2 regions of the Paenibacillus sp. FSL R5-0749 genome follow, and region 2 is predicted to be linked to the other one. Evidence: predicted binding sites of a transcription regulator. Region 2 holds the regulator's gene; the other holds the start of a gene.

Region 1 (16,790 bases), 1.0 Mb from region 2:
CGGATCACGTGGAGCCGTTGCCAGAGGCAGTAGAGGCTATTCGTCAAGCTGACGCCATTCTGATCGGGCCAGGCAGCCTATATACAAGCATCCTTCCCAATCTGCTTGTACCTAAGCTTGCAGAAGCTGTGGTAGAGGCTGATGCGGTGAAGATGTTTATCTGTAATGTTATGACACAGCCGGGAGAAACGGATAACTATACGGTAAGCGACCACCTTAAGGCGGTACACGAGCATATAGGTCATCAGCTCTTCGACTACGTTATCGTAAATAATGGTGATATTCCGCTGCAAGTGCAGAATAAGTATGCGGAAAAAGGAGCAAAACCAGTTGTACTGGATATGAATGTACTCGAAAGTGCCGGCTATCAGGTGGTTGCAGATACTCTGGTTCTGTTCAAGACCTATCTGCGTCATGATGCCGACAAGCTAAGTCATCACATCTACCAATTGGTACAAAATTGGATGTTACGGAAGAGGTGAAGTCCCATGTCGTTTGCAGCACAGACCAAAAAAGAGTTAACCATGATCGAGAGCGAACCGTGCTGCGAAAAGGCGGAACTTTCAGCCCTCATCCGTATGCTTGGTGCAGTGCAGTTATCGAATAAAAAAGTGATCTTGGATATTTCGACGGAGAATGCCGCCATTGCAAGACGGGCATACTCTCTGCTTAAAAAGCATTTTCAAGTGCATACGGAATTACTGGTCCGCAAAAAAATGCGGCTGAAAAAGAACAATGTGTATATTGTTCGTATTCCAACTATGGTACAGGAGATTCTCAAGAGTCTTCATATTGTATCGGAAGGTTTTCTGTTTACACCAGGGATTAATACGGAGTTGTTTCAGCAGAACTGTTGTAAACGGGCCTATCTTCGCGGTGCTTTTCTGGCCGGTGGATCGGTTAATAATCCGGAAGGCTCCTCGTACCATCTGGAGATTGCGTCCATGTATGAGGAGCACTGTCAGGCACTCGTTGATCTCGCCAATGAATTTCATCTGAATGCCCGGTGTATAGAACGGAAAAAAGGATTCATCCTATACATTAAGGAAGGCGAGAAAATCATTGAGCTGCTCAGCATCATTGGTGCTCATCAGGCCTTGTTCAAGTTTGAAGATGTACGGATTATGCGAGACATGCGTAACTCCGTTAACCGGATTGTCAATTGTGAAACTGCCAACCTGAATAAAACCATTGGAGCGGCTGTAAGACAAATCGATAATATCCGTTTGTTGCAAAAAGAAGTTGGTCTGGAGTCACTGCCTGAGAAACTTCGCGAGGTGGCGGAGGTTCGACTGGCTCATCCAGATATCAATTTGAAGGAAGTGGGCGAACTCCTTAAAGGTACAGTTAGCAAGTCTGGAGTAAACCATCGGCTTCGTAAAATTGATGAGCTGGCTGAGAAAGTGCGCACAGAACGTTATGGTTAAGACGTCGCAGGGTAAGTAACAAGGTCGGCTGTTTCTACTGAACAGAAACGGTCGGGAAGGTCAGCCGTTAAGGATCTGGGAGAACTCACTTAGGTCATTGAATGCGCTCTGCAAAAGATGAAATAGGGCAAGATAATGTCCTACAAAAGCCCCTGAGTTTTTTCTTCTAGTGTCCTGCACGGGTTAATGGTATAATGTTGTATAAATATAATTGTGTATTTAATGTCCAGATTTCATAATAGGGGGTAAGTTTCCATGACAAAGCACCCGGTAGTTGTCCGTTTGAAAACGGGTCTCCATGCCAGACCTGCGGCACTGTTCGTTCAAGAAGCGAATAAGTACTCGTCTGAAGTGTTCGTCGAGAAGGACGACAAAAAAGTTAATGCAAAAAGTATTATGGGGATCATGAGCCTTGCGATTAGCACAGGTACGGAAATCCAGATTAGTGCAGAAGGCGCGGATGCCGAACAGGCTGTAAACGCTTTAGTTAGTCTGGTAAGCAAGGAAGAGCTCGAAAACCAATAAGATATGATCAATCCAATGAAGAAGTCCCGAAAGGGGCTTTTTTGCGTTATTGAGGTATTTGCTATCGTCAAGTGCAACATTATGGAATTTGTCCCGTCTGTTAAGGTATCAAATCGATTAAAGTTTGAGATGTTAACACATAAGGAGGCTATCGTGATGGGTAAACAATGGATGAAACCGTTTGGTGCAGTGCTGGTGGCAAGTACGTTGCTTGTAGGAGGAACCGCTTGGGTTGCGCCAGGGAGCTATGCTTATGCTGCAGAGGTTCAAGGCGTACAACAGAATGTGATTAATGTCGTGGGTAAAGGTGAGATTCAGGTGAAGCCTGATATTGCTTATCTGTCCATTGGTGTGAACAGTACTGCAGAGACAGCTGCATCTGCTCAAAAAGCGAATGCTGCCAAAGTTCAAAAAGTATCCAACTTGCTGAAGAATACGTGGAAGATCAGTGCAGACGACATTCAAACCAGTCAGTTCTCTGTACAACCCAACTATACGTATAGCGAAAAAGACGGACAACAAATTAAAGGATACACAGCCCATCATACACTGACAGTCACGTATCGTCAGATGGACAAGATCGGCGAACTGCTTGATGCTGCTTCAGGTGCGGGTGCGAACAATATTGAGAACGTGCGCTTTACTGTAGAAAATCCGGAAACTTATGAGTCCCAAGTGATTGAGAAAGCTGTTGCCAATGCAGATGTGAAAGCTGGCGCCATTGCAAAAGCGGTTAAACGTCAACTGGGTGCTGTTCTTTCCGTAAGCCAAGGCGATGCGAATGTACCTGTGTTCTATGCAAGTGAGTCATTGATGTCCAAAACAGCAGATACAGCAGGTGGCACTGAGATTGAAACAGGCCAGGTTAAAGTAAGCACAATCCTGAATATCACGTATGAAATGAAATAAATAAGATCGAACTAATGATTGTAAACTCAAGTAACCTTTATAAGTGTCATTTAAAGGGTACAACGAAATAATGACAAAGACTTTGTCCTGTGGACAGAGTCTTTTTTTGTTGGAAAAGCAAACTTTAATGAAGTTAGATAGAAGTGTACCTTTTTGAAGCAACGTGAAATGCTGTTTATTGGTATCTTTTTTGTATAGTTGTTCGTGACAAAAAGGTCATATCCCCTTATATTTTGCGTCTGATATTCATCAACATTGTAACTCGAGCTGTAAACCTTTCCGAAATTGGGTTAATTATAATAGAGAGGTGAGCGTATGAGATATGCGATCAGGTCAGGATTACATACGCAATGATACCTAATTGTGAATTCAGAGAGGAGTTTTATATATGACATCATGGAAAAAATGGACAAGTGCGTTGCTTGCAGCAGGAATTATTGTAGGTAGTGGTTCGGTATGGCAGGAGAGTTCGGTACAGGCGGCTTCTGTATCCTCGAAAGTGACAACCCCAGCTGAGGTAACGCTGAAATCGGGTGGGAAAACACTGACTCAAAAAGGACTTCTTCAAGGTGGATCGACTTGGGTCTCGCTGACAGCAGTCAAAGATGTAGCGGGTGGAACTTTGAAATATGATGCTAAAACGAAGTCATATACGGTAACAGCAGCCAACAATGCGATGACCGTTAGCCTGATGGATGGACAACCAAACGTCTATATTAACGGGTATTACCCTCAGGTGGAAGCAAAATTGATTCAGGGTCGATTATATATTCCATTCTCGGCAATGCGAGATTATCTGGGTGTACAGGGAAATTGGGATGGCAAAACCAAAACGTTGACACTCAGCAAAGTGAAGCAAAATAATGTGCAGGTAAAATCGACAAAAGTAAACGTGACTGTGAAAAATGCGGAGGTGGATGTACAATATCCGCAGGTGAGTGGACTTGCCAGCAAAGAAGCTGAAGCGGCCATCAACAAAGTGCTCAAAGATGAAGTGGACACGGCTGCTGCTGCCTTCAAAAAACAAACCACTGAATTCGGCGGGGCAACCGCAAAACGTCCATATGCATTTGAAACTTCGTATGTCGTGACCTACAATGAGAACGGCGTGCTAGGTTTGATCACTCAACGTTATGAGGACTATGCAGGAGCACACGGCATGACAACCCGCACGGGACACACCTTTGCATTGGACACAGGCAAGGAGCTTACGTTAGATGATGTGCTGCAAAATAACAAAACCATGCGCGAGACGTTGGGTAAAAAAGTGGGCGAGCAACTGAAAGCCCGCGGTGGATACCTGGAAGGTTACAAAGGGTTAAATAAAGACCAGGATTTCTATGTGACACCAACAGGTGCAGTTGTGTTCTTCCAGTTGTATGAATATACAGCTTACGCGGAAGGCTTCCCTGAAATGAAGTTCACTTACAAGGAAATTCTGCCTAAGGGCACGGAACCGTTTAGCAACGTAACATCAGACAAGTAAGTTCGCGTAGGGTAACTTTTAAGCAAGAGCACTCATATCACATTCTTCTCATGAAAAATAATAACAAGAATCCCCCGTCATCCTGCTTTGACGGGGGATTCTTGTTTATCCAGGCAACGCACTCCACTAACGGGTGTGATATTTGCCTGTTTAGTTGAAAATAGCACAGGGCGGGCTCACCTTTATATCGGTGAAGCCCGCCCTGTGAAGTTACCGCTAGTCTCCAGGCAGCATATTAGATGCCTTGGGAACCCACGTTTTCAATAACTTTATCAATGATACCGTAATCGGCAGCTTCAGCAGCACTCATGAAGTAGTCACGATCTGTATCTTTCTCGATCCGCTCCAGAGGTTGACCTGAACGCTCAGAGATGATGCGGTTCAAGGTATCACGCATTTTCAGGATGCGGCGAGCACGGATTTCGATGTCCGAAGCTTGACCTTGAGCACCACCAAGCGGTTGGTGAATCATGATTTCACTGTTAGGCAACGCAAAACGTTTCCCTTTTGCACCAGCATTCAGCAAGAATGCACCCATGGAAGCCGCCATACCTACACAGATGGTAGATACATCCGGTTTGATGAATTGCATTGTATCGTAAATGGCCATACCGGCTGTAATCGATCCGCCTGGGCTGTTGATGTATAAGTGAATGTCTTTCTCCGGATCTTCCGCAGCCAGGAACAACATCTGTGCCATAATGGCATTAGCCACTACATCATTAACATCGCTACCAAGGAAAATAATACGATCCTTCAGCAATCTGGAGTAGATGTCATAGGCGCGCTCACCCCGGTTGCTCTGTTCAACGACCATTGGAATAAAACTCACGTGAAAAACCTCCTCGGAATGTAAATGTTATTGGTGCTTATATTTAAACTGTTACCGTATTACCCACATAATAAACAATTCCAAACAAAAAGTCAAAGAAAGTCAAACTAACTTGCAAAAAAAAGAAACCTTTCCGGTTTCATTGGTTAAAAGGGTTATGAGCTGTTAAATAAAAGTGGCGCGCCCGCCAAGAATCGAACTTGGATCTCAGGCTTCGGAGGCCTACGTCATATCCATTGGACCACGGGCGCACATTATGTGACAGCAATAATGATTATAGCTCATGAAATATTTAATTGCAAGCAATTCGTGATGTGTATTGGTTTGGATTAGCCTAAAAATGATCATGATGAAGAAGAGTGGATAAAGAGTGCATTTAAGTAAATGCTATTAGAGGTTTTGGACATGCCCGATGAAATGTATTCTGAGCGATATGTAGATGGAATTCATTTGTTTCTTCTATATATGGTATGCGTGAGCTAGTCCTTGATCATGGAAGTCTAGGATTGTGAAAATAGGCGCGTACAATCGCTGAATGTGTGTCGAAATAACACGTTGAAACACTTGCATGTCACGTCAGTTTTAGGTAGAATAGACGTGGGACTTAAAAAGTTAACCCGGGACGTTTTAGGGCCATGAAAGAGAGCTTGGAACGAGAACTTGCGGGAGTGGAAAGCATGCGAACGATTTTAGAAGTACAAAAGCAGCTTCTGCCTGATCTCATGGATGTCTTGAAAAAGAGGTATACGATTCTGCAGCAGATCATGTTATCGGATGTGATCGGACGGAGAACGTTAGCTAATTCCATGCAGATGACCGAGCGGGTTCTGAGGGCTGAGACCGATCTGTTAAAGGCTCAGGGACTTATTGAAATTGACAGTGCAGGAATGAAGATCAGCGAGGCAGGGTATGATTTGCTGCAGCAGTTAGAGCCCGTAGCCAAAGAGTTGTTCGGATTATCCGAGCTGGAAGAGCGCATCAAGCAAGCCTACGGTCTGCAAAAGGTAGTTGTGGTTCCTGGTGATTCGGACGTATCTCCATTTGCCAAAAGGGAACTGGGCAGAGCCGGAGCGAAGGCTCTCGGCAATATCATGAGTGACAACGACGTTGTCGCCGTTACTGGCGGATCAACAACGGCCGAAGTCGCAGAGCAACTGACTCCGCCAACATCGCTCAAAGGTGTCTGGTTCGTACCGGCACGCGGTGGACTTGGAGAAAGCCTTGAAATTCAGGCAAATACGATTGCATCCACGATGGCAAAACGGGTAGGAGCGCAATATAAACTCCTGCATGTACCGGATTTGCTTAGTGATCATGCCTATGAATCATTAATCCAGGACCCTAGTGTTCAGGAGATTCTGCAGCTGATTCGAAAATCGCGGATTGTTATTCATGGAATTGGTGATGCCGTGGAGATGGCGACAAGACGTAAACTTGCGACGGAGATCATAGATGAACTTCAGGAGCAGGGAGCCGTATCTGAATCTTTCGGTTATTACTTTAACGATCAGGGTAAGGTGGTACATACCATGCTTACACTGGGGATGCGACTACAGGATATTGAACGAACCGATGTTGTGATTGGAATCGCAGGTGGCAAAAGCAAAGCTGCTGCTATACATTCCGTGTTACGATTTGGTCAGGAAGATATTCTGATTATTGATGAGGCAGCTGCCGAAGTCATCGTTGCTGAAATGGAATAAAGTTTTACTCTGCAACACAACTATTGTTGTCTTGACGGACTTCACCGTCTGTCTTGAATATATAAGTTTCATAAAAAATTAATCAAAACTTGGGAGGAACTTACTCATGATTAAAGTAGGTATTAACGGTTTTGGACGTATTGGACGCTTGGCATTCCGCCGTATTCAAAATGTAGAGGGCATTGAAGTAGTAGCAATCAACGACTTGACTGACGCTAAAATGCTGGCTCATTTGCTCAAATATGATACAACTCAAGGTCGCTTCGATGGCGATGTTGAAGTACACGATGGCTTCTTCAAAGTGAACGGCAAAGAAGTTAAAGTATTGGCTAACCGTAACCCGGAAGAACTTCCTTGGGGCGACCTGGGCGTAGATATCGTTCTGGAATGTACTGGTTTCTTCACAACGAAAGAAGCAGCTGAGAAACACTTGAAAGGTGGAGCTAAGAAAGTTGTTATCTCCGCACCAGCTACTGGCGACATGAAAACCATCGTTTACAACGTAAACCATGAAATCCTCGACGGTACTGAAACTGTAATCTCCGGCGCATCTTGCACAACGAACTGCCTGGCACCTATGGCAAAAACACTGCAAGACAAATTCGGAATCGTTCAAGGTTTGATGACTACAATTCACGCTTACACTGGCGACCAAAACACATTGGATGCTCCACACCCTAAAGGTGACTTCCGTCGTGCTCGCGCAGCAGCTGAAAACATCATCCCTAACACAACTGGTGCTGCTAAAGCAATCGGTCTGGTAATTCCAGAACTGCAAGGCAAATTGGATGGTGCAGCTCAACGTGTACCAGTAGCTACTGGTTCCCTGACTGAGCTCGTAACTGTTCTGGGTAAAAAAGTTACTGCTGAAGAAGTTAACGCAGTAATGAAAGAAGCTTCCGACCCACAAACTTTCGGATACACTGAAGACGAAATCGTATCTTCCGACATCCAAGGTATCACTTTCGGTTCCCTGTTTGATGCAACTCAAACTAAAGTTCTGACTGTTGGCGACCAACAATTGGTTAAAACTGTAGCTTGGTATGACAATGAAATGTCCTACACTGCACAATTGGTTCGCACTTTGGAGCACTTTGCAAAAATGATTAAGTAATATCTGCAATAACATAGAGCGGAAACAGATGCTATATTGTTTCCGCTCTTTATATATCAATATTTTGCAAATTTCTCAAAAACACCAGGATTGACAAGGGATTTCAGCCCTTGATCGGTCCACCAAATACATGGGTGCGGAGGAAATACAGATGAACAAAAAAAGTGTACGCGATATCGAATTGACAGGAAAACGGGCTTTTGTCCGTGTAGATTTCAATGTGCCGCTCGAAGATGGTAAAATTACAGATGACAAACGTATTCGTGCAACGCTTCCTACAATCAACTTCTTGATTGAAAAAGGCGCTAAAGTCATTTTGGCAAGCCACATGGGTCGTCCTAAAGGCGAAGTGGTTGAATCCTTGCGTTTGACTCCAGCAGCTGAGCGTTTGTCCGAATTGTTGGGTAAAACAGTTGTTAAAGCTGACGATTCTGTTGGTGACGCTGTTAAAGCTCAAATCGCTGAACTGAACAACGGCGACGTATTGTTGCTTGAAAACGTTCGTTTCCACGCAGGCGAAGAGAAAAATGATCCGGAACTGGCAAAACAATTTGCTGAACTGGCTGACGTTTTCGTTAACGATGCGTTTGGCGCGGCTCACAGAGCACACGCTTCGACTGAAGGAATCGCTCACTTGCTTCCAGCAGTGTCCGGTTTGTTAATGGAAAAAGAACTTGAAGTGTTGGGTAAAGCCATTTCCAACCCTGAGCGTCCTTTCACAGCCATCATTGGCGGATCCAAAGTTAAAGACAAAATCGATGTAATCGACAACCTGCTGAACATTGCAGACAACGTGATCATCGGTGGCGGTCTGACTTACACGTTCCTCAAAGCACAAGGACATGAAATTGGACAGTCCTTGCTGGATGACTCCAAACTTGATGTTGCGCTCGGTTTCATCGAAAAAGCGAAAAAATTGGGCAAAAACTTCTACCTGCCGGTAGATATCGTAGTGTCTGACGATTTCAGCGCAAAAGCAAACACACAAATCGTTGATATCGATGGCATCCCAGCAGATTGGGAAGGAATCGACATCGGTCCTAAAACACGTGAGATCTATGCTGACGTAATCAAAAACTCCAAATTGGTTGTATGGAACGGACCAATGGGCGTATTTGAAATCGAGCCATTCTCCCACGGTACTCGTGCAGTAGCAGAAGCTTGCGCTGAGACAGAAGCTTACACTGTAATTGGTGGCGGTGACTCCGCAGCAGCAGCTGAGAAATTCAAATTGGCTGACAAGATGAACCACATCTCTACAGGTGGCGGTGCATCGCTCGAGTTCATGGAAGGTAAAGTACTTCCAGGCGTAGTGGCATTGAACGACAAGTAAGTTTTAGTAGTCTATAGCATGAAGGAGTTGAAACCCATGAGAACACCGATTATCGCAGGTAACTGGAAAATGTTCAAAACGGTTTCCGAATCCAATGACTTCATTCAGGAAGTTAAAGGAAAAGCGGAAGTTGAAGGCGTGGAAACTGTAATCTGCGCACCGTTTACGAATCTGCCATCCCTGGTAGAAGCCGTTAAAGGCACAAACATCAAAATTGGTGCACAAAATCTTCATTTTGAAGACAATGGTGCATTCACAGGTGAAATCAGCGGTGTAATGCTGAAAGACCTGGGTGTGGATTATGTCATCGTTGGTCACTCGGAGCGCCGTCAATATTTTGCGGAAACCGATGAGACTGTTAATAAAAAGTTACATGCAGCATTCCGTCACGGATTGACTCCAATCTTCTGCCTTGGTGAAACGCTTGAAGAGCGTGAAGCGAACCAAACAAAAGACGTATGCAAAGTGCAAACAGAAGCTGCTTTGGCAGGTCTGTCTGCAGAGCAAGCGGCACAAGTCGTTATCGCTTATGAGCCAATCTGGGCGATTGGTACAGGCAAATCCTCCACTTCCCAAGATGCGAATGAAGTTATTGCTTACATCCGTACATTGGTGAAGGATCTGTACAACGAGACGGTTGCGAGTGCAGTTCGTATTCAATACGGCGGCAGTGTTAAACCGGAGAACGTAACAGAATACCTCGGACAAAGCGACATCGACGGCGCGCTTGTTGGCGGTGCCAGCTTGCAGCCGGCTTCGTTCATCGCGCTTGTTGAGGGGGCGAAGTAAGATGACAGCTCCAAAACCTGTAGCATTGATCATCATGGACGGCTTTGGTCTGCGTAACACGGTGGAAGGCAATGCGGTAGCGCAAGCCAAGAAACCGAACTACGACCGTTTTATGAGCCAATTCCCACATACAACACTCACTGCTTGCGGTGAAGCTGTAGGTTTGCCAGAAGGGCAAATGGGAAATTCCGAGGTAGGTCACCTGAACATCGGTGCCGGCCGGATCGTATACCAGGATTTGACCCGTATCTCCAAATCCATTCGTGACGGCGAGTTCTACGACAATGAAACACTTGTCAAAGCTGTGCGCGAAGCGAAACAAAACGGTAAAAAGCTTCATCTCTACGGCTTGTTGTCCGATGGCGGCGTACATAGTCACATCGACCACCTGTTCGCTATGCTGGATCTGGCCAAAAAAGAAGAAATGAACGATGTATATATTCATGCCTTCATGGATGGCCGTGATGTTATGCCCGACAGTGGTAAAGACTTCATGCAGAAGCTGATCGCTAAAATTGAAGAAGTTGGTGTGGGACAAATCGCTACGGTACAAGGTCGCTATTACGCGATGGACCGTGATAAACGTTGGGAACGGGTGGAGAAATCATACCGCGCCATCGTTTATGGAGATGGACCGAAATACACTGACCCACTCAAAGCGGTTGAAGAATCGTATGAGAAATCCGTATTTGATGAATTCGTTGAACCAACGGTTATCGTCAAAGCGGATGGTGAGCCGGTAGGTTTGGTAGAAAGCGGCGATTCCGTTATCTTCCTTAACTTCCGTCCTGACCGTGCAATCCAGTTGTCGCAAGTGTTCACGAACCAGGATTTCCGCGGTTTCGATCGTGGTCCGAAGTTCCCTGTGGGCTTGCACTTTGTTTGCTTGACTTTGTTCAGTGAAACGGTTGAAGGTTATGTGGCTTATTCGCCGAAGAACCTCGACAACACCCTGGGTGAAGTTCTGGTACAGAACAATAAAAAACAACTGCGTATTGCAGAAACGGAGAAATACCCGCACGTTACCTTCTTCTTCAGCGGCGGTCGTGATGTGGAGCTTCCGGGCGAAACTCGTGTACTGATCAACTCACCAAAAGTTGCGACATATGATCTGCAACCAGAGATGAGCGCGTATGAAGTGGCTGACGCATGTGTTCGCGAGATCGAAGCAGACAAACATGACGCCATCTTTCTGAACTTCGCTAACCCTGACATGGTTGGACACTCCGGCATGCTGGAGCCTACCATCAAAGCGGTTGAAGTAACAGATGAATGCATGGGCCGTGTTGTGGATGCAGTACTTGCCAAAGGCGGCGTTGTACTGATCACGGCGGATCATGGTAACGCGGATATGGTGTTCGATGAGCAAGGACGTCCGTTCACAGCTCATACAACAAACCCGGTTCCATTCATCGTTACAGATGCTAACGTTACCTTGCGTGAAGGCGGAATCCTGGCAGATATCGCGCCAACGATCCTTGACCTGATGCAGTTGCCTAAACCGGAAGAAATGACAGGTACATCTGTTATTGCTACTCGTAAATAATTCGTTTTAATAGGTTGTCGAATAAGACAGAGTGGAACCTGGAACGAAGCGGGCAGAACCAATCTGAAGAAGCGTTAGCGTTCGCCTTTATCACATGATTCCAACTTATAAAATTAAGTTCAAAGGAATCAGGGGATAACAGCGATCGGAAGATGGTACTGCGTGCGGAGTGGTCTGGTGAAACTGAACTATTCTGAACGTATTAAAAATAAATTCAAATTTAAAGGAGATTATCACAAATGACTATTATTTCTGACGTGTACGCTCGCGAAGTCCTCGACTCCCGCGGTAACCCTACAGTAGAAGTTGAAGTATACCTGGAGTCCGGCGCAATCGGACGTGCAATCGTTCCATCCGGTGCATCCACTGGTGCCCACGAAGCAGTTGAGCTTCGCGATGGCGACAAATCCCGTTACCTCGGTAAAGGCGTTCTGCAAGCTGTTAAAAACGTAAACGAAACAATCGCTCCAGAAGTTATCGGTATGGATGCATTGGATCAATTGGGTATCGACAAATTGATGATCACTTTGGATGGTACGCCAAACAAAGGTAAACTGGGTGCTAACGCAATCCTGGCTGTATCCATGGCAGTAGCTCGCGCAGCTGCTGACGCTCTGGACCTGCCATTGTACGTTTACCTGGGCGGATTCAACGCTAAAGCATTGCCAGTTCCAATGATGAACATCATCAACGGTGGTGAGCATGCAGACAACAACATTGACGTTCAAGAGTTCATGGTTCTTCCAGTTGGAGCACCAAGCTTCAAAGAAGCTCTTCGCGTAGGTGCGGAAATCTTCCACAACCTGAAATCCGTATTGAGCTCCAAAGGCTTGAACACAGCTGTAGGTGACGAAGGTGGTTTCGCACCGAACCTTGGTTCGAACGAAGAAGCAATCACTACAATCATCGAAGCGATTGAAAAAGCGGGTTACAAACCAGGTGTTGACGTATTCCTCGGTATGGACGTAGCTTCCACTGAGTTCTACAAAGATGGTAAGTACACTCTTGCTGGCGAAGGTAAATCTTACACTTCCGCTGAGTATGTTGACCTCTTGGCTTCATGGGTTGAGAAATACCCAATCATCACAATCGAAGACGGTATGTCTGAAGATGACTGGGATGGTTGGAAATTGCTCACTGAGAAATTGGGAGACAAAGTACAACTCGTTGGTGACGACTTGTTCGTAACGAACACTGAGCGTCTTGGCAGAGGTATCGAAGAAGGTATCGGTAACTCCATCCTGATCAAAGTTAACCAAATCGGTACATTGACTGAAACATTCGATGCAATCGAAATGGCTAAACGTGCAGGATACACAGCTGTAATCTCCCACCGTTCCGGTGAGTCCGAAGACAGCACAATCGCTGATATCGCTGTTGCAACAAACGCTGGTCAAATCAAAACGGGTGCTCCTTCCCGTACAGACCGTATCGCGAAGTACAACCAATTGCTCCGCATTGAGGATCAACTGGGTGAACTGGCTCAATACAATGGTCTTAAAGGATTCTACAACCTTAAAAAATAAGCTGGATATCCAGCTTTTACGGGCAAGCCGGGTAACCGGCTTGTCTTTTTTATTGATGCGGATTAATCGTATAATGTATGGAGTATGTAGATGGTCAAATTTAGGGTATTGTATGAACTGCACTACTTGTATCACAACAATAGCTATGTTACAATTAAAGTAACTGTTTTTATGGTGAGATGTTATGCCCACATGGGTAGGAGGTGGAAAGAATGGATATTGCTTTGAAATTGCTGCTCGTTGTCTTCTCGATCGGTCTAATCACTGTAGTATTGCTGCAGCACGGGAAAAGCGCTGGTTTGGCGGGTGCCATCTCCGGTGGTGCGGAACATCTTTTCGGTAAAACGAAAGCGCGCGGATTGGATCTCTTCCTGCAACGTGCAACGGTGGTACTTGGTGCAGGATTTATGATTTTGTCTATTATTGTTACGGTGTTTTCCAAGTAAAATTGGAACTGCTGGGCAATGAATAGCTTAAGCTAATGGCTTAATTGATGAACCTTCGTTTCGTGGAGAAACGGGGGTTTTTTAATAAATTTTTACGCGTCCAAACTTTACCAACAATAATCTAATCTATAGACTCCATGATTTCGGTCTTCTTCTCACTTCTGTTCGGTTTTCCTTCCTTAACATGCAACACAACCCCTATCATGTATGGATATGTCCCTCGCTTATTCGTTACGCGCGAACGCACTCCCTATAATGAATGTCATGTGTACAGAAAATTTTCGGATGTAGTCCTTTTCCAGATGCGTACAGCATGGGTATCGCATAAAATGTCTGTAGAGATACGTGAAAGCGTGATTTTAGAGGAGCGCCCGGCAACAGTGGTTTTTTTACGAGGTACGGATGGGCTGGATTGAATTCGTGTATACTAGGGTATGAGATAGTATGGGTGCGCGACTATACTCTTCCCGACAGTGATTGCAAGAAAATGGTAAGAATTCCGATACATAAACAGATGAGATCCGATTACACTTTTATGTTTCCCGAGGTGAATATATTAATGATAACAGAACAACAATTGCTCGACTTCATGCGGGAGACCGCTTATAAACCGATGACTTATCAGGAGTTGGAACAGCACTTCGAGATCGAAGACGCAGCTGATTTCAAAGCCTTTTTGATTATGCTGAATACGCTGGAGGAATCCGGAAAAGTTCTGCTGACCCGAAACAATCGTTATGGCATGCCAGAGCGCATGGATTTGGTTCGCGGACGTCTACAGGCTCATGCCAAAGGATTTGCTTTCCTTATTCCTGAGGATCGAGAGCACCCGGATGTGTACATTCACGCCAATGACATGAAGAGTGCGATGAATGGTGACACGGTATTGGTTAAAGTCACGTCCCAAGGCCCTTCTGGCGGTCGCCTGGAGGGTGAGATTGTCCGTATTGTTACTCGTGCGGTGACACAAGTTGTAGGGGTGTTCCAAAGCCATGAGGTGTACGGCTTCGTAATTCCGGATGATAAACGGATTAATCGCGATATTTTCATCCCGCGTACCAATTTTGCTGGGGCGGTTGATGGACAGAAGGTTGTAGCAAAGATCGTCAGCTATCCGGAGGGCCGTGCGGCAGCCGAGGGTGAAGTGATCGAGATTCTCGGTCATAAGGATGAGCCGGGTATTGATATTTTGTCCGTCATTCGCAAGCATCAGCTTCCTGAAGCTTTCCCGGATGAAGTTGTAGAAGAAGCGGAGAAAGCACCTGACTCCATCACGGATGAAGAGATTGTTCAACAGGGTCGCCGTGATCTGCGCGGACTGAACATTGTCACGATTGATGGTGAAGATGCCAAGGATCTGGACGATGCTGTAAATGTAGAGAAACTGCCTAATGGTAATTACCGTTTGGGTGTTCACATTGCCGACGTCGGCTACTATGTACAGGAGAATTCCAAGCTGGATCAGGAAGCCTACAACCGTGGATGCAGTGTATATCTGGTGGACCGGGTTATTCCGATGTTGCCTCAGCGCCTATCCAACGGAATCTGTAGTTTGAACCCGCAAGTAGATCGCTTGACCCTGTCTTGTGAGATGGAATTCAACGATCAGATGAAAGTTGTGAAACATGACATTTTCACGAGTGTAATCAAAACCAAAGAGCGGATGACATATTCCAACGTCCGTAAAATCCTTGAAGGTGAAGAGCCGGAATTGCTTGAGCGTTATAAGGATCTGGTAGATGATTTTCATCTGATGAAAGAAATTGCCTTGAAACTGCGTGCTATGCGTATGCGTCGTGGAGCGGTTGACTTTGATTTTGAAGAATCCAAAATCATTGTGGATGCAGAGTGCAAACCGATCGATATCGTGAAACGGGAGCGTTCGATTGCAGAGCAGATCATTGAGGAATTCATGTTGGCAGCGAACGAAACAGTGGCAGAGCATTTTCACTGGTTGAAGGTTCCGTTCATTTATCGTGTGCACGAAGACCCGGATCAGGAAAAACTGCAAAATTTTCTCGCCTTTGCGGCGAATTTCGGACACCAGGTCAAAGGACGTGGCAATGCAATTCATCCACGGGCCCTTCAATCGTTGCTTGAGGATATCAAGGAAACAAAAGAACAAACCGTGATCAGTACGATGATGCTTCGTTCCATGAAACAGGCAAAGTATGATTCTGAAATGTCAGGTCACTTTGGCCTCGCGGCAGAATTCTATAGTCACTTCACGTCTCCAATTCGTCGTTATCCCGATCTCGTCATTCACCGGGTGATTCGTGAAGTCATTGAAAATAATGGCGCTTTGCCGGAGAACCGTCAGGAGTATTTGGCAGCACGTATGGCCGATATTGCCCAGCAGTCTTCGGAACGTGAACGTGTGGCGGTAGAAGCTGAGCGGGATACGGAGAAAATGAAGAAAGCCGAGTACATGCTCGATAAAGTAGGCGAAGAGTTCGAAGGCATGATCAGCAGTGTGACCAGCTTCGGTATGTTCATTGAACTGGAGAACACGGTTGAAGGTCTGATTCGTCTGAGCGCGCTTACGGACGACTATTACCATTTTGATGATCAGCATATGGCTCTGATTGGTGAACGGACTTCAAAAGTCTTCCGTATCGGGGATGAAGTGAAGATCCGTGTGGCACGTGTCAGCATGGAAGAGTATACGATTGATTTTGAAATGGTGGATATGAAACCTCGTGCTGAACGTCCTGGCGGCTTCGGTGGCGGACGTGGCGGCAAAGGTGGACGTCCAGGTAGCGGAGGCGGACGCGGCGGTGCCAAGGGTGGACCGGGTGGATTCAGCGGATCGCGTGGCGGCAAAGGCAGCTCAGCCAGTGCTGGAGGCAACCGTGGTGGCAGATCACCGGAAGAGAGCAGCAAAGGTGGACGTGGCGGTCGCGGCGGAGCAGCTAGTGCAGGTGCGGGAGCAGGCTCATCCGGTGGATACGGAGGTAAAGGCGGCGGCAAACCGAAAGGTGAGCGTCGTGCTGGTGATGCTGGCGGATCGACGGGTCGGGGTAAAGGCGCGGTGAGCTTTGGTTTTGGCTCAGGTAAAGGCGGTTATAGCTCTACATCGGGTGGTTCGGATAGTAATTCAACTGGTGGACAAGGAAGTGGCCTGAACAGCGGCAGCGGTCGCGGTGAAGGAAGC
Region 2 (16,790 bases):
ATTAAAGCGGTACGCGAGCTGGGTTCAGAACGTCGTGAGACAGTTCGGTCCCTATCTGTCGTGGGCGTAGGAAATTTGAGAGGAGCTGTCCTTAGTACGAGAGGACCGGGATGGACGTACCGCTGGTGTACCAGTTGTTCCGCCAGGAGCACCGCTGGGTAGCTATGTACGGACGGGATAAACGCTGAAAGCATCTAAGCGTGAAGCCCCCCTCAAGATGAGATTTCCCAGTATGTAAGACCCCTTGAAGACGACGAGGTAGATAGGCTGGGGGTGGAAGTGCAGCAATGCATGGAGCTGACCAGTACTAATCGGTCGAGGGCTTATCCAAATATGCAAGTGATAATTCGCATCTTTCGTTTCGAATCTAGTTTTCAGAGAACGATCTCTGAAATGTAAGCTATGCGTTTGGTGGCGATGGCGGAGGGGTTCCACACGTACCCATCCCGAACACGACCGTTAAGCCCTCTAGCGCCGATGGTACTTGGACCGCAGGGTCCTGGGAGAGTAGGACGCCGCCAAGCGAAGAACCACTGCCGATGTTATTCGGTGGTGGTTTTTATTTGTTTATTTTAAGGGATGCGCAAGCATCTCTTATTTGACTTTATAGGAATCCTCTGACACACTCAAAGGGGTACATATATCAGATATCAGGCCATCATGGATTGATAACAACTCTAGTGAATGAGGTGTAGGAAGACATGGAAATTCAAAAATTGACGGTAGATGATTTTGAACCGGCGATGGCACTCTCCGAATACGCTTTTCAAGTAGTAATGAGTGAAGAACAAAAAGAAAAACGGCGGAGTCAATTTTCGTCACAGGATATATGGGGTGTATATGAGGACGGGCAGTTAGGAGCCAAACTTCACATTATTCCTTTTCAAACCTATATTCATGGTAGATCGTTCGAGATGGGCGGTATTGCGGGTGTAGCCACCTGGCCAGAGTATAGACGCAAAGGCTGGGTAGCGGGTCTGCTCAAGCATGCGTTGGAAGAAATGAATCGAAACAAACAAAGTATATCGTTCTTGCATCCATTCTCTTTTGGTTTCTATCGAAAGTATGGATGGGAGACGTATGTTGAATTTAAACGGTATAAAGTACCTACAGCTCATTTGCCTCTGAAAAAAGCGACACCTGGAACAATTCGGCGTGGGGATCCGGGCCTCAGTGTATTAAAGGAAGTATACAGTGCTTATGCTGAACGCTATAACGGAACGCTGGTTCGGGACGATGCAAGGTGGGAGAATTCAGTTCTGGTTAATGGAAGCAGCCAGAAGGCTGTATATTACGATGAAGCTAATGCAGCACAAGGTTATCTTTTATATGAGGTTAAGGAAAATAAGTTTACCATTAAAGAGATTATCTATCTAAATGAAGAGGCTAGGCAAGGACTATGGACCTTTATTGCTAACCATGATTCCATGATCCAGGAAGTTACGTTACAGGCACCTGCCAGTGATACGCTTGCCTTCCAATTGGATAACCCACGGATTCAGCAGGAGATCGTACCTTATTTTATGGCGCGTATCGTTAGTGTGGAACAGTTTATATCTCAATATCCATTTGCAAGTCAGGACTCACCAGTTCAGATTGTTCTACAGGTAGAGGATTCCCACGCTCCGTGGAATGAAGGAGTATGGCAATTGAACGTAGCAATGAATGGAACAGCATCCATATGGAAAACTTCGGAGCCAGTTACTGATGATCAGACTATTAAGGTAGATATTCAATCCCTTACTGCGGTGCTGATGGGATATCGCAGACCAACAGAAATGGCACGAATGGGAAGAATTCACGGACCGAACACAGCTATCAAGGCTTTGGAACAAGCGATTCCTGAACGAGAAACCTATTTACTCGATTTCTTCTGATGACTACTTCCACTACTCGATTTAACTGGATTAGCTTATGTAGAAATAAGGCGTAATTGAAAGACAAAAGGACTTCTCCAGCAATTTTGGAGAGGTTTTTTTGTGTCTGGGGAATATTTCGTGTAAAATCGTAAAAAATGAATAGTGACCCCACTTGGCAAACCCACAAAATATGCTATAATGTATATAAAGTCAAAGAAAGTCAAAGTCAACTAAAGGTTTAATACTTAAGTAGCTTTCTTTCTACAATCTGATGCATGATCGCCACTATACGTGATTCATCTCATCGGAGGATCAAGGGAATATTAAAGGACCTTCGTGCTTCCTTCGCTCTCCTGTTGACTCCTGTGGAAGCAAGATTCGCTGTTTCCCTGATTGGTTAAATGGGTAGAGAAGGTGTACTCTGTGGGGGCGTGTGGGTCCTTATTGACTTAACGTTTCAGACAGTGGAGGATGATTGGATGCGTAATATCTCTGATATTATCGAACGATATCTGAAGAGTATTTTGCATGAAAGTCCCGAAGGAATGGTTGAAATTCAGCGTAATGATCTGGCAGATCAATTCTCATGTGTACCTTCCCAGATCAATTATGTCATCAGCACACGTTTTACACTCGAGAAGGGATACCTGGTAGAGAGTAAACGCGGCGGTGGTGGTTATGTTCGCATACAGCGCATTGAATTACCAGCCCAATCAGCTCTGCATAACCATTTGCACCATAGTATTGGTGATGAGATCGGGCAGACAGCTGCCGAAGGTTTGATTTATCAATTGGAAGAAGCACGTTTCTTGAGCAAGCGTGAAGCTGGGTTGATGCGAGCTGCTGTATCTAGAGAGGTTATATTGGTCAAACTTCCTTACCGGGATCAAATTCGTGCCAGAATGTTAAAGGCGATGCTAATATCTTTGCTCGGTAAATGAAAACTATCGGGGTCAAAGGAGGTACATCATTATGCTGTGCCAAGAATGCAATAAACGTCCGGCGACACTGCATTTTACGAAGATCGTAAATGGAGAGAAGACGGAATTCCATATTTGTGAGTCATGTGCCCGTGAAAAAGGGGAAATGATTCCTGGAACAGCAGGTGGATTTTCCATTCACAACTTGTTGTCCGGGTTACTTGATTTTGATCCAGCCGGCAAAAGTGGATCGGCAGGAACACCACCTGCAAAAGCACTTCAGTGTGAAGAGTGCGGTATGACGTACGCACAATTCAGCAAGATAGGCCGATTTGGCTGCAGTTCATGTTATAAATATTTTGACAGCCGTCTGGACCCTTTGTTCAAGCGGGTTCATGGTAGTACGTCCCATGTAGGTAAAGTACCTGCACGAGCTGGTGGTCGCATCAAGGTGAAACGTCAAATTGCTGATTTGAAGCGTGAGCTCCAAGAGAGCATCGCCCAAGAGGAATTTGAAGAGGCGGCTCAGATCCGTGACCAGATTCGAGAACTTGAAAAAGGAATAGCTCAGGAGTAAAGTTTGTCATGAGTAGGAGGGATGCGTAATGCCTAATCTGCGCTTTACAGAGAAGGCGCTCAGCGACTGGATGCGCAGTGATGCGGCTGATTCCGAAATCGTCATAAGCAGCCGTGTCCGGATTGCGCGCAACCTTCAGCATGTTCCGTTTCCGATGCTGGCTTCCAATGAGCAATCGGAAGAGGTGCTGAATAAGCTGAGCGAAGTACTTCAATACGATGACGTTCATGCCTTTGGGGATTTTCATACTTTGGATCTAATCGATATTGACGAACTCGACAAACGGGTGCTGGTGGAGAAACATCTCATCAGTCCAAGTCTTGCGAATGAATCCAGACATGGTGCGGTTATTCTCAGTGAGGATGAGTCTGTCAGTATTATGATTAATGAAGAGGATCATCTTCGTATCCAGTGCCTCTATCCGGGGTTCCAGGTGAAAGAAGCCTGGGAGAAAGCTTCCGCAATAGATGATGCTTTTGAAGCGCACGTGGATTATGCTTTTGATGATCGCAGAGGATACTTAACCAGTTGTCCTACGAATGTAGGTACAGGTGTCAGAGCATCTGTCATGATGCACCTGCCTGCCCTGGTGATGACGCAGCAGATTGGCCGTATATTAACCGCAGTTTCCCAAGTGGGATTGACTGTAAGAGGCATATACGGTGAAGGCAGCGAAGCTATGGGTAACCTGTTCCAGATCTCGAATCAGATTACACTGGGACAGACCGAACAGGAAGTCATCGAGAACCTGCATGGTGTTGTGTTACAGATGATTGGTCATGAACGTACAGCCAGAGAACGGTTAATTACCGACTCCAGACTTCGAATTACGGATCGTGTCATGCGTTCTTACGGCATATTGTCTCATGCAGCTATTGTTGATTCCAAGGAAGCAGCACAGCGCTTATCGGATGTACGCCTTGGCGTGGATCTCGGCTTGTTGGATGGACTGTCGATCACGGTCATGAATGAGTTGAATGTGATGACACAGCCGGGATTTTTGCAGAAAACATTCGGGGAAGATATGCGCACAGATGAGCGTGACATCTATCGAGCTCAGTTGATTCGTGATACGATCAATGCAGCGAAGCAGTCCTAGCTTACTCTGATATTGTATTGAATTATGGTTTCATGCCGCATTGCGGCTTTTATATAATAAGGCATGTACGATGCCGAATGACTTTATTCGCAGCACGGCTGCAAACAAAAATGATATGAAGAATACGATGGGGATGTTTTGAAACCCCTCGTTTTATCCAAAACCATGGAGGTGCAGGAGATATGATGTTTGGAAGATTTACGGAACGGGCCCAAAAGGTGCTCGCACTCGCGCAGGAAGAAGCTGTCCGTCTCGGTCATAATAACATCGGTACTGAGCATATTTTGCTCGGCCTCATTCGTGAAGGCGAAGGCATCGCAGCCAAAGCACTGATCGGCCTGGGACTCGGATTGGAAAAAATTCAGGATGAAGTAGAAACGCTGATTGGCCGTGGCCAAGAGCAGCCTACCAACATTGCATATACGCCACGTGCGAAAAAAGTAATTGAGTTGTCTATGGATGAAGCTCGTAAATTGGGCCATACCTATGTAGGCACAGAGCATATCCTGCTCGGATTGATTCGTGAAGGCGAGGGTGTTGCAGCACGTGTGCTCAATAACCTGGGTATCAGCCTGAACAAAGCACGTCAACAAGTGTTACAGTTGCTTGGCAGCAGTGAAGCTGTATCCAGCCATAATGGAACACCTGCCAATGTCAGCACACCAACGCTGGACAGTCTGGCACGTGACCTCACGGCATACGCCAGAGAGAATAACCTTGACCCGGTTATTGGACGTAGCAAAGAAATTGAACGTGTCATCCAGGTACTCAGCCGTCGTACGAAGAACAACCCGGTATTGATCGGTGAGCCAGGTGTAGGTAAAACAGCGATTGCTGAAGGCCTTGCACAAAAAATCATTGCCAATGAGATTCCCGAAACATTGCGCGACAAACGTGTAATGACCCTGGATATGGGTTCAGTAGTTGCTGGAACCAAATATCGTGGTGAGTTCGAAGATCGTCTGAAAAAAATCATGGATGAGATTCGCCAAGCAGGTAACATTGTCCTGTTTATCGACGAATTGCATACCTTGATTGGCGCAGGCGGAGCTGAAGGTGCCATCGATGCTTCTAATATTTTGAAACCGGCTCTGGCCCGTGGAGAATTGCAATGTATCGGTGCAACAACACTGGATGAATATCGCAAATACATCGAGAAGGATGCAGCGCTTGAGCGTCGTTTCCAACCGATTACTGTAGATCAGCCTTCTCCGGAAGAAGCGATTCAGATCTTGCACGGCTTGCGTGACCGTTATGAGGCGCATCACCGCGTGAAAATTACGGACGAAGCGATTGTGCAGGCGGTTAAGCTGTCTGACCGTTACATCACAGACCGTTTCCTGCCAGACAAAGCGATTGACCTGATTGACGAGGCGGGTTCCAAAGTAAGATTGAACTCTTACACGATCCCACCAAACCTGAAACAGCTGGAGAGCCGTCTGGAAGATATCCGCAAGGAAAAAGACGCTGCAGTTCAAAGCCAGGAGTTCGAAAAAGCAGCCGCTCTGCGTGATACGGAACAAAAAATCCGTGAAGAGCTGGATGTAACGAAGAACCAATGGAAAGAAAAACAAGGTCGCACGGATTCCGAAGTAACACCTGAGGATATCGCACAAGTGGTAGCCAACTGGACAGGAATTCCGGTGAACAAGCTGAAAGAAGAAGAGACACAGCGCCTGATGAATCTGGAATCCATTCTGCATGAACGTGTCATCGGCCAGGATGAGGCTGTGAAGTCGGTCAGTCGTGCGGTTCGTCGTGCGCGTGCAGGACTTAAAGATCCAAAACGTCCGATGGGTTCATTTATCTTCCTCGGTCCTACAGGGGTAGGTAAAACAGAACTTGCTCGTGCTCTGGCTGAAGCGATGTTTGGTGATGAAAATGCAGTAATCCGTATTGATATGTCCGAGTATGGTGAGAAGCATTCGACTTCCCGACTCGTCGGTGCGCCTCCAGGATATGTTGGATATGAAGAAGGTGGCCAGCTGACAGAGAAAGTTCGTCGCAAACCATATTCCGTTGTCCTGCTCGATGAAATCGAGAAAGCACATCCGGAAGTATTCAATATCTTGCTGCAAGTGCTTGAGGATGGTCGTCTGACCGATTCCAAAGGTCGCGTTGTTGACTTCCGGAATACGCTGATTATCCTGACATCCAACGTGGGTGCTGAAGCGATCAAACGTAACTCGACACTTGGTTTCACAGCAGTTGTGGATGCAGGTGCGGATTATGATAACATGAAGGGTAAAGTCATGGATGAGCTGAAGAAATCCTTCCGTCCAGAGTTCCTTAACCGGATTGATGAAATTATCGTATTCCACTCTCTGGAACAGAAACACATTGCAGAGATTGTTACGCTCATGAGTGAGGAGCTTCGCAAACGGCTGCGTGAATATGAGGTTGACTTCGAACTTACCGACAATGCCAAGGAATTCCTTGCCAAAGCAGGCTTCGATCCAGCCTACGGTGCGCGTCCGCTTCGTCGGGCAATCCAGAAGCATATCGAGGACAAATTGTCTGAAGAGTTGCTTACAGGCAACGTAACCAAAGGGGATTCACTACTCATTGACGAAGAGAACGGTGCACTGTCAGTAACGAAAAAAGACGTGATTGTTCCTTCTAACGAGGAAATCGAAACCAAATAATATGTAACAAGCTATGGAGAATGAACTCAAGCTTGTATTGATTGTTAATCCTTCTCGGCTTCGGCCGGGGAGGATTTTTTGCATTTTGGACAGAAGACGGACATGATTATGTTAGGAACATGTGTAAAGTTTGCGATAATCCTTTACGAAAAATCTCAAACAATGGTAAACTTTTAGTGACCCTGCACGTCAGGGAGTTTGGGCAAAATTCGTCGAATAATGCAAAATGCTGTTATAAAACTAAATTATAGGAGTGCTGAAGTGGCCAAAGTTAAAACCAAGTTTCAATGTACGGAATGCGGCTATGAAGCCCCCAAGTGGTACGGGAAGTGTCCGGGTTGTCAGTCATGGAATTCAATGGTGGAAGAAACAGAGACGGTGGTCAAAACACAAGGGAGAAATTCTCCTCTGTTTGACAGTAAAGATAAACCGCTTCCTATCATAGATATAGATAGCGGTCAGGAACCGCGTGTACAGACTGGAATCGGCGAGTTGAACCGGGTATTGGGTGGCGGAATCGTTCCAGGTTCACTCGTTCTGGTGGGTGGAGACCCAGGTATCGGTAAATCAACGTTGATGTTGCAGACGTCTCATGCTTTGACGCATTCGGGTCTACGTGTGTTATATGTTTCTGGTGAGGAATCAGTCAAGCAAACCAAATTGCGGGCGGATCGTCTCGGGGCACTCTCTGCCGAGTTGTATGTGCTGTGTGAAACCAATATGGAACGTGTAGAGGAAGCGGTGGATCAGATCCAGCCGCATTTTCTTGTCATCGACTCCATTCAGACGGTGTATCTTCCCGAAGTTACCAGTGCGCCGGGTAGTGTAGCCCAGGTAAGGGAATGTACGTCTAGGTTCATGCGGATTGCCAAAGGCAGAGGCATTGCAACGGTTCTTGTGGGGCATGTTACCAAAGAAGGTGCCATTGCCGGTCCACGTATGTTAGAACATATGGTGGATTGCGTGCTTTATTTTGAAGGAGAACGGCATCATACGTATCGACTGTTGCGTGCGGTGAAGAACCGTTTTGGTTCAACCAATGAGATTGGCATTTTTGAGATGGGCGAGGATGGACTTCGTGAGGTGGGCAACCCGTCAGAACTCTTTTTGTCGGAACGGCCACTGGGTGTAGCGGGTTCTACGGTAGTTGCCAGCATGGAGGGCACACGTCCTTTGCTCGTGGAATTGCAGGCTTTGATCTCGACCACCCATTTCCCTTCTCCCCGCCGTATGGCAACAGGAGTAGACTTGCATCGATTAAATCTGATCATTGCCGTGCTGGAGAAACGGATGGGCATGTTTTTACAAACCCAGGATGCATATCTTAACGTGGCTGGTGGAGTAAGGCTGGATGAGCCCGCGGTAGATTTGGCGGTTGCGGTCAGCATTGCCTCCAGTTTGAGAGATGTACCGACCAAGCCGGATGACGTCATCTTTGGCGAGATTGGTCTCACAGGTGAAGTTCGAGCCGTATCACGAGCAGAACAACGAGTGAAGGAAGCCGCGAAGCTGGGCTTCAAGCGTGTTATTTTACCAGAAAAAAGCTTAAAGGGCTGGAAACATCCTCGCGGGATACAACTGATCGGTGTGAATACCGTGGCAGATGCACTAGCGGTTGCTTTAGATTAGGGGGCATAACAAGATGAAAGATTCGAGCCAATTGGATAATATGAATGAATTATTAAGGCTGATCGCACCAGGTACACCTTTCCGCGAAGGTCTGGAAAATGTGCTACGCGCCAAGACGGGCGCACTGCTTGTTGTAGGATACAGCCCTGAAGTCATGGAAGTGGTGGATGGGGGATTCTCAATTAACTGTGACTTCTCCCCCAACTATCTGTACGAACTCGCTAAGATGGATGGAGCCATTATTCTTAGCGAAGATTTGAAGCGTATTCTTTACGCCAATACCCAGTTAATTCCCGATTCCTCAATCTCTTCATCAGAGACGGGCATTCGTCACCGGACGGCGGAGCGTGTAGCGAAGCAAACGGGTAAATTGGTCGTATCCATATCACAGCGCCGGAATATCATTACCTTGTATCAGGGAACACTTCGTTATTCCCTCAAGGAAATCGGGGTTATTTTGACCAAAGCGAATCAAGCGATTCAAACCCTGGAGAAATACAAAGCGGTATTAACACAGTCCCTTACGAATCTGAGTGCCTCTGAATTTGAGGAATTGGTGACGATTCCTGAAGTGGTCAATGTGATTCAGCGTACCGAGATGGTGATGCGGATCAAAACGGAGATCAAACGATACATTCATGAACTCGGGAATGAGGGACGACTCATCTCCATGCAAATGGAAGAGCTTGTGGGTACAACGGAAGAAGAAGCCTGGTTGTTGTATAAAGACTATGCTCGTGACGACAGTGATGACAAAATCCGTGAAATTATAGTAGGACTGAAAAGATTGTCGGACGATGAATTACTGGATGCACACCATATTGTCCGTCTGCTCGGTTATCCTTCATCAGCGGCCACGTCAGAGGATTCGGTTGCACCTCGCGGATTCCGGGTATTAAATAAGATCCCCCGTCTGCCCAATGTCATTATCCATAACCTGGTGGATCAATTTGAACAACTACCTCATGTTATTATGGCTACAATTGAAGAACTGGACGAAGTGGACGGTATTGGTGAAGTTCGAGCCCGGACCATTAAGGAAGGCCTCAAACGTTTGCAGGAGCAGATGTTTATCGACAGACAGATGTAAGGTTTTGCCTATATAAAGGCTTGAAATGGATGAGGTGAAACAACGATGCTAACCAGATTCATTCCGAATCTCTTTACCCTGGGTAATCTGTTTCTTGGAATGATGGCAATTTTGCTTGCGATTGATGGAAATTACAGTTTGGCTGCCATTATGGTCATTGTAGCGATGCTGCTAGATGGTCTGGATGGCCGAGTGGCACGTGCACTCAATGCCCAGAGCGAATTCGGCAAGGAACTTGATTCCTTGTCTGACATGGTTTCCTTTGGTGCAGCACCAGCCCTGATCATATTTATGGTGTCGTTTCAAGATTCGATGCCGATCCTCGCCTGGATTGCAACAGCGGCTTTTCCGATCTGTGGGGCGATTCGTCTTGCCCGGTTTAATGTTCGTCCGGGGATCCCCGGGTACTTCACAGGTTTGCCGATTCCGGCAGCTGGCGGAGTGCTAGCCACATTGTCCTTGTTTAACAAGGATATCGGTCCCATCAGCATGATGATTGCTACTTTGCTGTTATCGTATCTGATGGTCAGTTCGCTTAAATATCCCAATTTCAAAAAGGTCGGGTTGCCACGCAAGGCAATCTGGATTGCCCCATGGGTTGTGTTATTTGCCATAGCCGTAGCCGTGATTTTCCCGGAGCAGCTATCCAAATTGATCTTTATTCCGTTGGTGTTATACGCCTTGTATGGAATGAAGCATAACCTGCGAACAGCGGCCTCGCGTAGTCGGGCGAAAAAGCGCAAGGATGAGAAATCATCCCGTCCTTCCGATCGTTAAGTAACCTTGGTAACAGACACTAGACAAAGAAAGCACGTACTCTCCTGCATTGGAGAATGCGTGCTTTTTGTTTATTCAATCTATTTACGGTAAAAGAAACCCTTGCGAACGACCTACATATCTTCTTACGACAGATTAAACATCCCTAGCGTTGAACACTTCTGTGATTCGTGATTTACGACCTCTTCCATGTTAATGTCCAGTAGATTGCAGAGAGCCGACATGTAGAACAGATTCCGCCCTAGTTCAGAGCTGATGACCTCTCGGCAATTCTCACACAATTCACCTTCCACATGCGTTTCCAGCAGGCCCTTGGTTTGAGCGATATCGCTCTCCGGGGCATATTTCTGCTTGGTGGCGTGCAGCTCGATGCAGCCGCATTCGGTAATGGCTTTGGACACGGCACGGTTAACAGACGCTCCGGCTTGTCCCGTTTTGGACAGTACATCAATCAGGCTGCGATGACGCAACAACAGTTCAGAAACTTGATCCTGGAAAGCCTGTAAACTTAGCGTACTCATTTTTGCCAATCACCTCGGGATATGAATTGAATTCATTATATGCCAATAATTTACCTACTTTCAACTGACGATTGCAACATTTCCAAAAAGTTCTTCCGGAAGGGATTAGCAAATTAGGAATTGGATCATACTGGATATCAAGATCAAGATACATTGAAGGAGGTGCAGGGACTAATGTGGAAAAAAGGCATTTTAACTTTTACAGGATTGTGCGGTGCATGGTTCGGCTACACGGCATATCATCTGGCAGGAAAATCAGTCCCATGGATGGCGGAATGGATTCAGTCCGCAGGATTACTGGGAGCTGGTATATCGACGCTGCTGGGAGCTGTAATGTTTATGGCTGTATGTAATATTGGTGGAACATTGATGGCAGACAGACTGCATAGTGGAATCGAATCATTGGCAAAAGTACCTATGAATGAACTGGCGGCAGGTGCCGCAGGTACCGTTGCTGGCTTGCTGGTGGCTTTGTTGTTATACCCTGTTGTGGGATGGATGGGAACGGCAGGAGAAGTGCTACAAGTGGCACTGACGGTGATTGGTGCTTATTCCGGCTACACCCTTGCCATGGCGAAGAAAGACGATCTGGGGGCATTCTGGATGTCTGGGCGATGGGGTCATCCCGAGGTGGATGAGGATAGACGAATGGAAGAACATAAAATTCTGGATACCAGTGTTATTATTGATGGGCGTATCGCGGATATATGCAAAACCGGATTTATTGAAGGCACGATCGTCATTCCGGAATTCGTTCTGGAGGAGCTGCAGCATATTGCCGATTCATCGGATCTGCTCAAGCGGAACAGAGGACGGCGAGGACTGGACATTTTGAACAAAATCCAGAAGGAACTTGATGTAAAAGTCCTGATCTACGAAGGGGATTTCGAGGAAATCTCCGAGGTGGACAGCAAACTGGTCAAACTGGCTAAAGTGCTTCAGGGCAAAGTGGTCACCAATGACTTTAACCTGAACAAAGTGTGCGAACTCCAAGGTGTATCTGTGTTGAACATTAATGATCTTGCCAATGCGGTGAAGCCGGTTGTTCTGCCAGGTGAGGAGATCATGGTGCAGATCATCAAGGATGGCAAGGAGCATGGTCAAGGTGTAGCCTATCTGGATGATGGTACAATGATCGTTGTGGAGGGCGGACGCGAGTATATTGGCATGATGATGGAAGTGCTCGTGACCAGTGTGTTGCAGACTTCAGCGGGACGAATGATTTTTGCCAAGCCGAAACTGTTGGAAAAAGCCCAATAAAGCGGTATGATGGGTAGTGTATCGTTGAATGATATTGTGTATCTTTGAACGATAAACTGACAGACAAGGCAGGGATTGCGGCATGGATAAAGGGTGGGGCGTTGTCATTGTGGCAGCAGGTCGCGGAACCCGGATGGGGACGACCGAGAGCAAACAGTTTCTGTTGCTGCAGGACAAGCCCGTTTTCATACATACGCTTGAGGTATTTGCTGCGCTGGACGAGATCCGCGAGATGGTGCTGGTCACAGGAGCTGCAGATGTTGAACGCTGCCAGGATTGGGTAAAAAAATACCAACTGGATTCACGTGTCCATGTTATCCCCGGAGGGAAAGAGAGACAACATTCTGTCCATAAAGGCCTTGAGGCACTTGGGACGGATTGGGTTCTCGTTCACGACGGGGTACGTCCTTTTGTGAACCATGAGCAGATCAAGGGATGTATGGCGGCTGCCATAGCCGGTGGTGGAGCAGCTGTACTGGCGGTTCCCGTGAAGGATACGATCAAACAAGTGAATGCGGAGGGAGTCGTTACGGCGACACCAGATCGCAGCAGTCTGTGGAGCATTCAAACCCCGCAGGCTTTTCGTCTTTCTTCCCTGCTCTCCGCCTACGAATCAGCCGAGCAGGACGGATTTCTGGGAACAGATGACGCCATGCTGGCTGAACGTCAGGGTATGTCGGTCAAGGTTGTGGAAGGCAATTATACAAATATCAAATTAACAACGCCGGAAGATTTGCAATACGCTGCGTTTTTGCTGGGGGGAGAGAAGAAGCGATGATACGTGTAGGACAGGGATTTGATGTACATCAGCTGGTAGAGGGACGCCCGTGTATTATTGGCGGAGTAATGATTCCTTATGAAAAAGGACTGCTGGGTCACTCGGACGCAGACGTGCTGTTGCACGCGATAAGTGATGCCATTTTGGGTGCGCTGGCACTTGGGGATATCGGCAAGCACTTCCCGGATACCGATCCGGAATTCAAGGATGCCGACAGCCTGAAATTGCTGGAGCATGTATGGCAGCTTGTGAAGGATCGCGGATATCGGTTAGGCAATATCGATTCAACGATTATTGCCCAGAAGCCGAAGATGGCTCCTTACATCCCGCAGATGGCTGAGGTTATTGCCAAGGCATTGGAAGCGGATGTAACACTGGTGAACGTGAAAGCAACAACGACAGAGCAACTGGGATTCCCGGGACGGGGAGAGGGCATTGCTGCTCAATCCGTTGTTTGCCTGGTTCGTGTGTGATATCATCAATTAATTCATGACGGAGGGGATCATATGAGCACGGAAATTCGTGTGCGTTACGCGCCGAGCCCAACAGGACATCTGCATATCGGAAATGCCCGTACGGCGCTGTTTAACTATCTATATGCCAAACATAATAACGGTAAATTCATTATTCGTATTGAAGATACGGACGTAAAACGGAATATTGCCGGTGGTGAAGAAAGCCAGCTGAAATACCTGAAATGGCTCGGAATCGAGTGGGATGAAAGTATTGATGTGGGCGGAGAATACGGACCATACCGTCAAACGGAACGTCTGGACCTCTATCGTAAATATACACAGGAATTGCTGGATAAAGGTCTGGCTTACCCTTGCTTCTGCACGGAAGAGGAATTGGAGCAAGAGCGTGAGGAGCAGTCAGCACGTGGAGAAACACCGCGTTATTCAGGCAAACACCGTGATCTGACTCCAGAGCAGATTAGTGCATTTAAAGCGGAAGGCCGCGTAGCGAGTATTCGTTTCCGTGTGCCCGAAGAGCGCGTATATACGTTTGATGACATGGTTAAAGGTACAATTTCATTCAACAGCAAGGAATCCGGCGACTTTGTCATTGTGAAAAAAGACGGCATTCCCACGTACAACTATGCTGTTGCTGTGGATGATCACTTGATGAAGATCTCCCACGTCCTGCGTGGGGAAGATCACATCTCAAACACGCCGCGTCAACTGATGATCTATGAAGCGCTGGGCTGGGAGCCACCGCAATTCGGTCATATGACGCTGATCGTGAATGAAAATCACAAGAAGCTGAGTAAACGGGATGAGTCCGTGATTCAGTTTATTGAGCAGTATGATCAACTCGGCTATTTGCCTGAAGCGATGTTTAACTTCATTTCCCTGCTCGGCTGGTCGCCGGAAGGGGAGGAAGAGATTTTCTCGCAAGAACAACTGATCTCCATTTTTGATACGAAACGCCTGTCCAAGAGCCCGGCCGTATTTGATACACACAAGCTGGCTCACTTGAACAACCACTATATCAAACATGCTGACCCGGAACGGATTGCCGAAATGGCCATTCCTCATCTGCAAAAAGCAGGACGTCTTCCTGGGGATCTATCCGCTGAGCAAAAAGAGTGGGCGCATACCCTCGTACATCTCTATCAGGAACAGATGAATGCCGCATCCGATATCGTAGAATTGTCGGAAGTGTTCTTCCGTTTAGAGATTGAGCTGGAAATTGAAGGTGCCGCAGTTCTCGCTGAAGAGCAGGTGCCGACTGTGCTGAAGGCATTTGCCGATAAAGTGCAGGCAAGTGAAGAGTTCACGCCAAGCAAAATGGCTGCATTGATCAAGGAAGTACAGAAAGAAACCGGCTTTAAGGGCAAACAGCTCTTTATGCCAATTCGTGTAGCCTTGACCGGACAGACGCATGGACGGGATCTGAATCAAACGATCGTGCTTCTGGGTCGTGATACAGTGATCGAACGATTGCTCGCACAAGTAAAATAAGATTATCCGAGGGGCATTCCGTTTAATCGGAATCTGCACAGTCTGTTCAGGTATGGATTACGTAGGAGACTGTTGTCAGTCTGAGGCCTTTTCGCTATAATAACAACACAACGAATAATTGATATGATTTATCTAATAGAACAGCAAAGATCGGGAGGAGTAGACTGACCCGGGCAGATTCAGAGAGGATGGTCCCGCAGCAAAGAAAGATTTCTTTGATTGCGGTGGCTGTGAACCATCCACTGTCCATCAGTCGAAATGCGCCCGTGAGCTGCACAGCCGAATCCAGCCCCGCCTTTGTCGATCATGACATGGGAAAACGTTAGGATAGGTTGTGACGATTGGTTTCCGTTACCAAACCGCTTGAGGGCTCATTCTATTTAAGAATGGACCGAGCAGAGTGGGACCGCGATAAACGCCTCTGCAGCTAAATGCTGCAGGGGCGTTTTTTGTTTAGGCGAGTGTGCAGTACACTACCAAAGGAACGCGCCGTCCGGTAAGCCGGAGGACGGGAACCTGAACAAGAGGGGAACGAGCATGTTCAAGAAGATCAGATCAGATATCCAGGCGGTGTTTGAAAACGATCCGGCGGCCCGAGGTTGGTTTGAAGTGGTACTAACCTACTCAGGGCTGCATGCGATATGGGCACACCGGATGGCTCATTTTTTATACAAGCGAAGATGGTTCTCGGTTGCCAGGTTCATTTCGCAGGTTAGCCGTTTTATGACAGGGATTGAGATACATCCTGGAGCTACGATCGGGAATCGGTTGTTTATTGACCATGGAATGGGCGTCGTTATTGGAGAAACATGTGAGATTGGCGATGATGTTGTTATCTATCAGGGGGTTACGCTTGGCGGAACAGGGAAAGAAAAAGGAAAGAGACATCCGACCATTGGTAATAATGTGGTTATCTCATCTGGAGCAAAGGTGCTGGGTTCATTTAGCGTGGGGGATCAAAGCAACATTGGGGCGAACTCTGTTGTGCTTAAGGAGGTCCCTTCCAATAGTACCGTGGTAGGTATACCGGGCAGAATTGTTAAACAGGATGGCCGACGGGTAGACCGCCTCAGTCAACAATTGCCCGATCCGGTCGTTGACTCCTTGCGTGGTATGCAAAAAGAACTCGAACGATTGCAGGAAGAAGTACGTACACTGCAGAATGCCCGTGCAAATGAGACTGTGCATGATACGTGATACAATAAATAAAGGCAGTATAGGATGAAAGGATAAGTGACCATGACGCTTCAGATTTATAATACGATGAGTCGTACAAAAGAAGAATTTGTTCCCCAAGAGCCAGGGAAAGTAAAAATGTATGTCTGCGGACCAACGGTATATGACTATATTCATATTGGAAATGCACGCCCGGTTATCTTTTTCGACACGGTTCGTGGATACCTGGAACAGACAGGACATGATGTAAACTATGTGGTGAACTTCACGGATGTGGACGATAAGCTGATTCGCAAAGCCGAACAACTTGGAACAGACGTTCCTCACGTCGCGGAGAAGTTTATTGCAGCCTACTATGAAGACCTTGAGGGATTGGGTATTCCCAAGGCAAGTAGCAACCCGAGAGTAACGGAAAACATGCCGCTCATTATTGATTTTATCCGTGAGTTGGTTGAAAAAGGTTTCGCATACGAAAATGGCGGTGACGTCTATTAC

The links. The regulator CtsR, encoded in region 2, represses protease genes until heat stress. The targets are predictions, from matches to a motif close to ATGGTCAATAAAGGTCAAACA.
Region 1: clpP (ATP-dependent Clp endopeptidase proteolytic subunit ClpP) is a predicted target of CtsR. The motif match lies at 5,268-5,288, and genes of this name have one in related genera.

What each region holds. Positions count from the first base shown of each region.
Region 1 is NZ_CP152005.1:183,654-200,443, forward strand. It holds gene MKY85_RS00895 (YvcK family protein) at 1-482, shown strand, start outside; gene whiA (DNA-binding protein WhiA) at 489-1,427, shown strand; gene MKY85_RS00905 (HPr family phosphocarrier protein) at 1,683-1,952, shown strand; gene MKY85_RS00910 (SIMPL domain-containing protein) at 2,109-2,861, shown strand; gene MKY85_RS00915 (DUF4163 domain-containing protein) at 3,250-4,347, shown strand; gene clpP (ATP-dependent Clp endopeptidase proteolytic subunit ClpP) at 4,583-5,179, opposite strand; tRNA gene MKY85_RS00925 (tRNA-Arg) at 5,356-5,430, opposite strand; gene MKY85_RS00930 (sugar-binding domain-containing protein) at 5,857-6,882, shown strand; gene gap (type I glyceraldehyde-3-phosphate dehydrogenase) at 6,989-7,996, shown strand; gene MKY85_RS00940 (phosphoglycerate kinase) at 8,148-9,329, shown strand; gene tpiA (triose-phosphate isomerase) at 9,366-10,118, shown strand; gene gpmI (2,3-bisphosphoglycerate-independent phosphoglycerate mutase) at 10,120-11,664, shown strand; gene eno (phosphopyruvate hydratase) at 11,904-13,190, shown strand; gene secG (preprotein translocase subunit SecG) at 13,403-13,636, shown strand; gene rnr (ribonuclease R) at 14,196-16,790, shown strand, end outside.
Region 2 is NZ_CP152005.1:5,898,034-5,914,823, reverse strand. It holds rRNA gene MKY85_RS26610 (23S ribosomal RNA) at 1-331, shown strand, start outside; rRNA gene rrf (5S ribosomal RNA) at 408-524, shown strand; gene MKY85_RS26600 (GNAT family N-acetyltransferase) at 702-1,877, shown strand; gene MKY85_RS26595 (CtsR family transcriptional regulator) at 2,339-2,800, shown strand; gene MKY85_RS26590 (UvrB/UvrC motif-containing protein) at 2,832-3,356, shown strand; gene MKY85_RS26585 (protein arginine kinase) at 3,385-4,455, shown strand; gene MKY85_RS26580 (ATP-dependent Clp protease ATP-binding subunit) at 4,638-7,100, shown strand; gene radA (DNA repair protein RadA) at 7,362-8,729, shown strand; gene disA (DNA integrity scanning diadenylate cyclase DisA) at 8,743-9,819, shown strand; gene pssA (CDP-diacylglycerol--serine O-phosphatidyltransferase) at 9,865-10,596, shown strand; gene MKY85_RS26560 (hypothetical protein) at 10,722-11,117, opposite strand; gene MKY85_RS26555 (PIN/TRAM domain-containing protein) at 11,292-12,377, shown strand; gene ispD (2-C-methyl-D-erythritol 4-phosphate cytidylyltransferase) at 12,460-13,155, shown strand; gene ispF (2-C-methyl-D-erythritol 2,4-cyclodiphosphate synthase) at 13,152-13,628, shown strand; gene gltX (glutamate--tRNA ligase) at 13,662-15,119, shown strand; gene cysE (serine O-acetyltransferase) at 15,657-16,316, shown strand; gene cysS (cysteine--tRNA ligase) at 16,359-16,790, shown strand, end outside.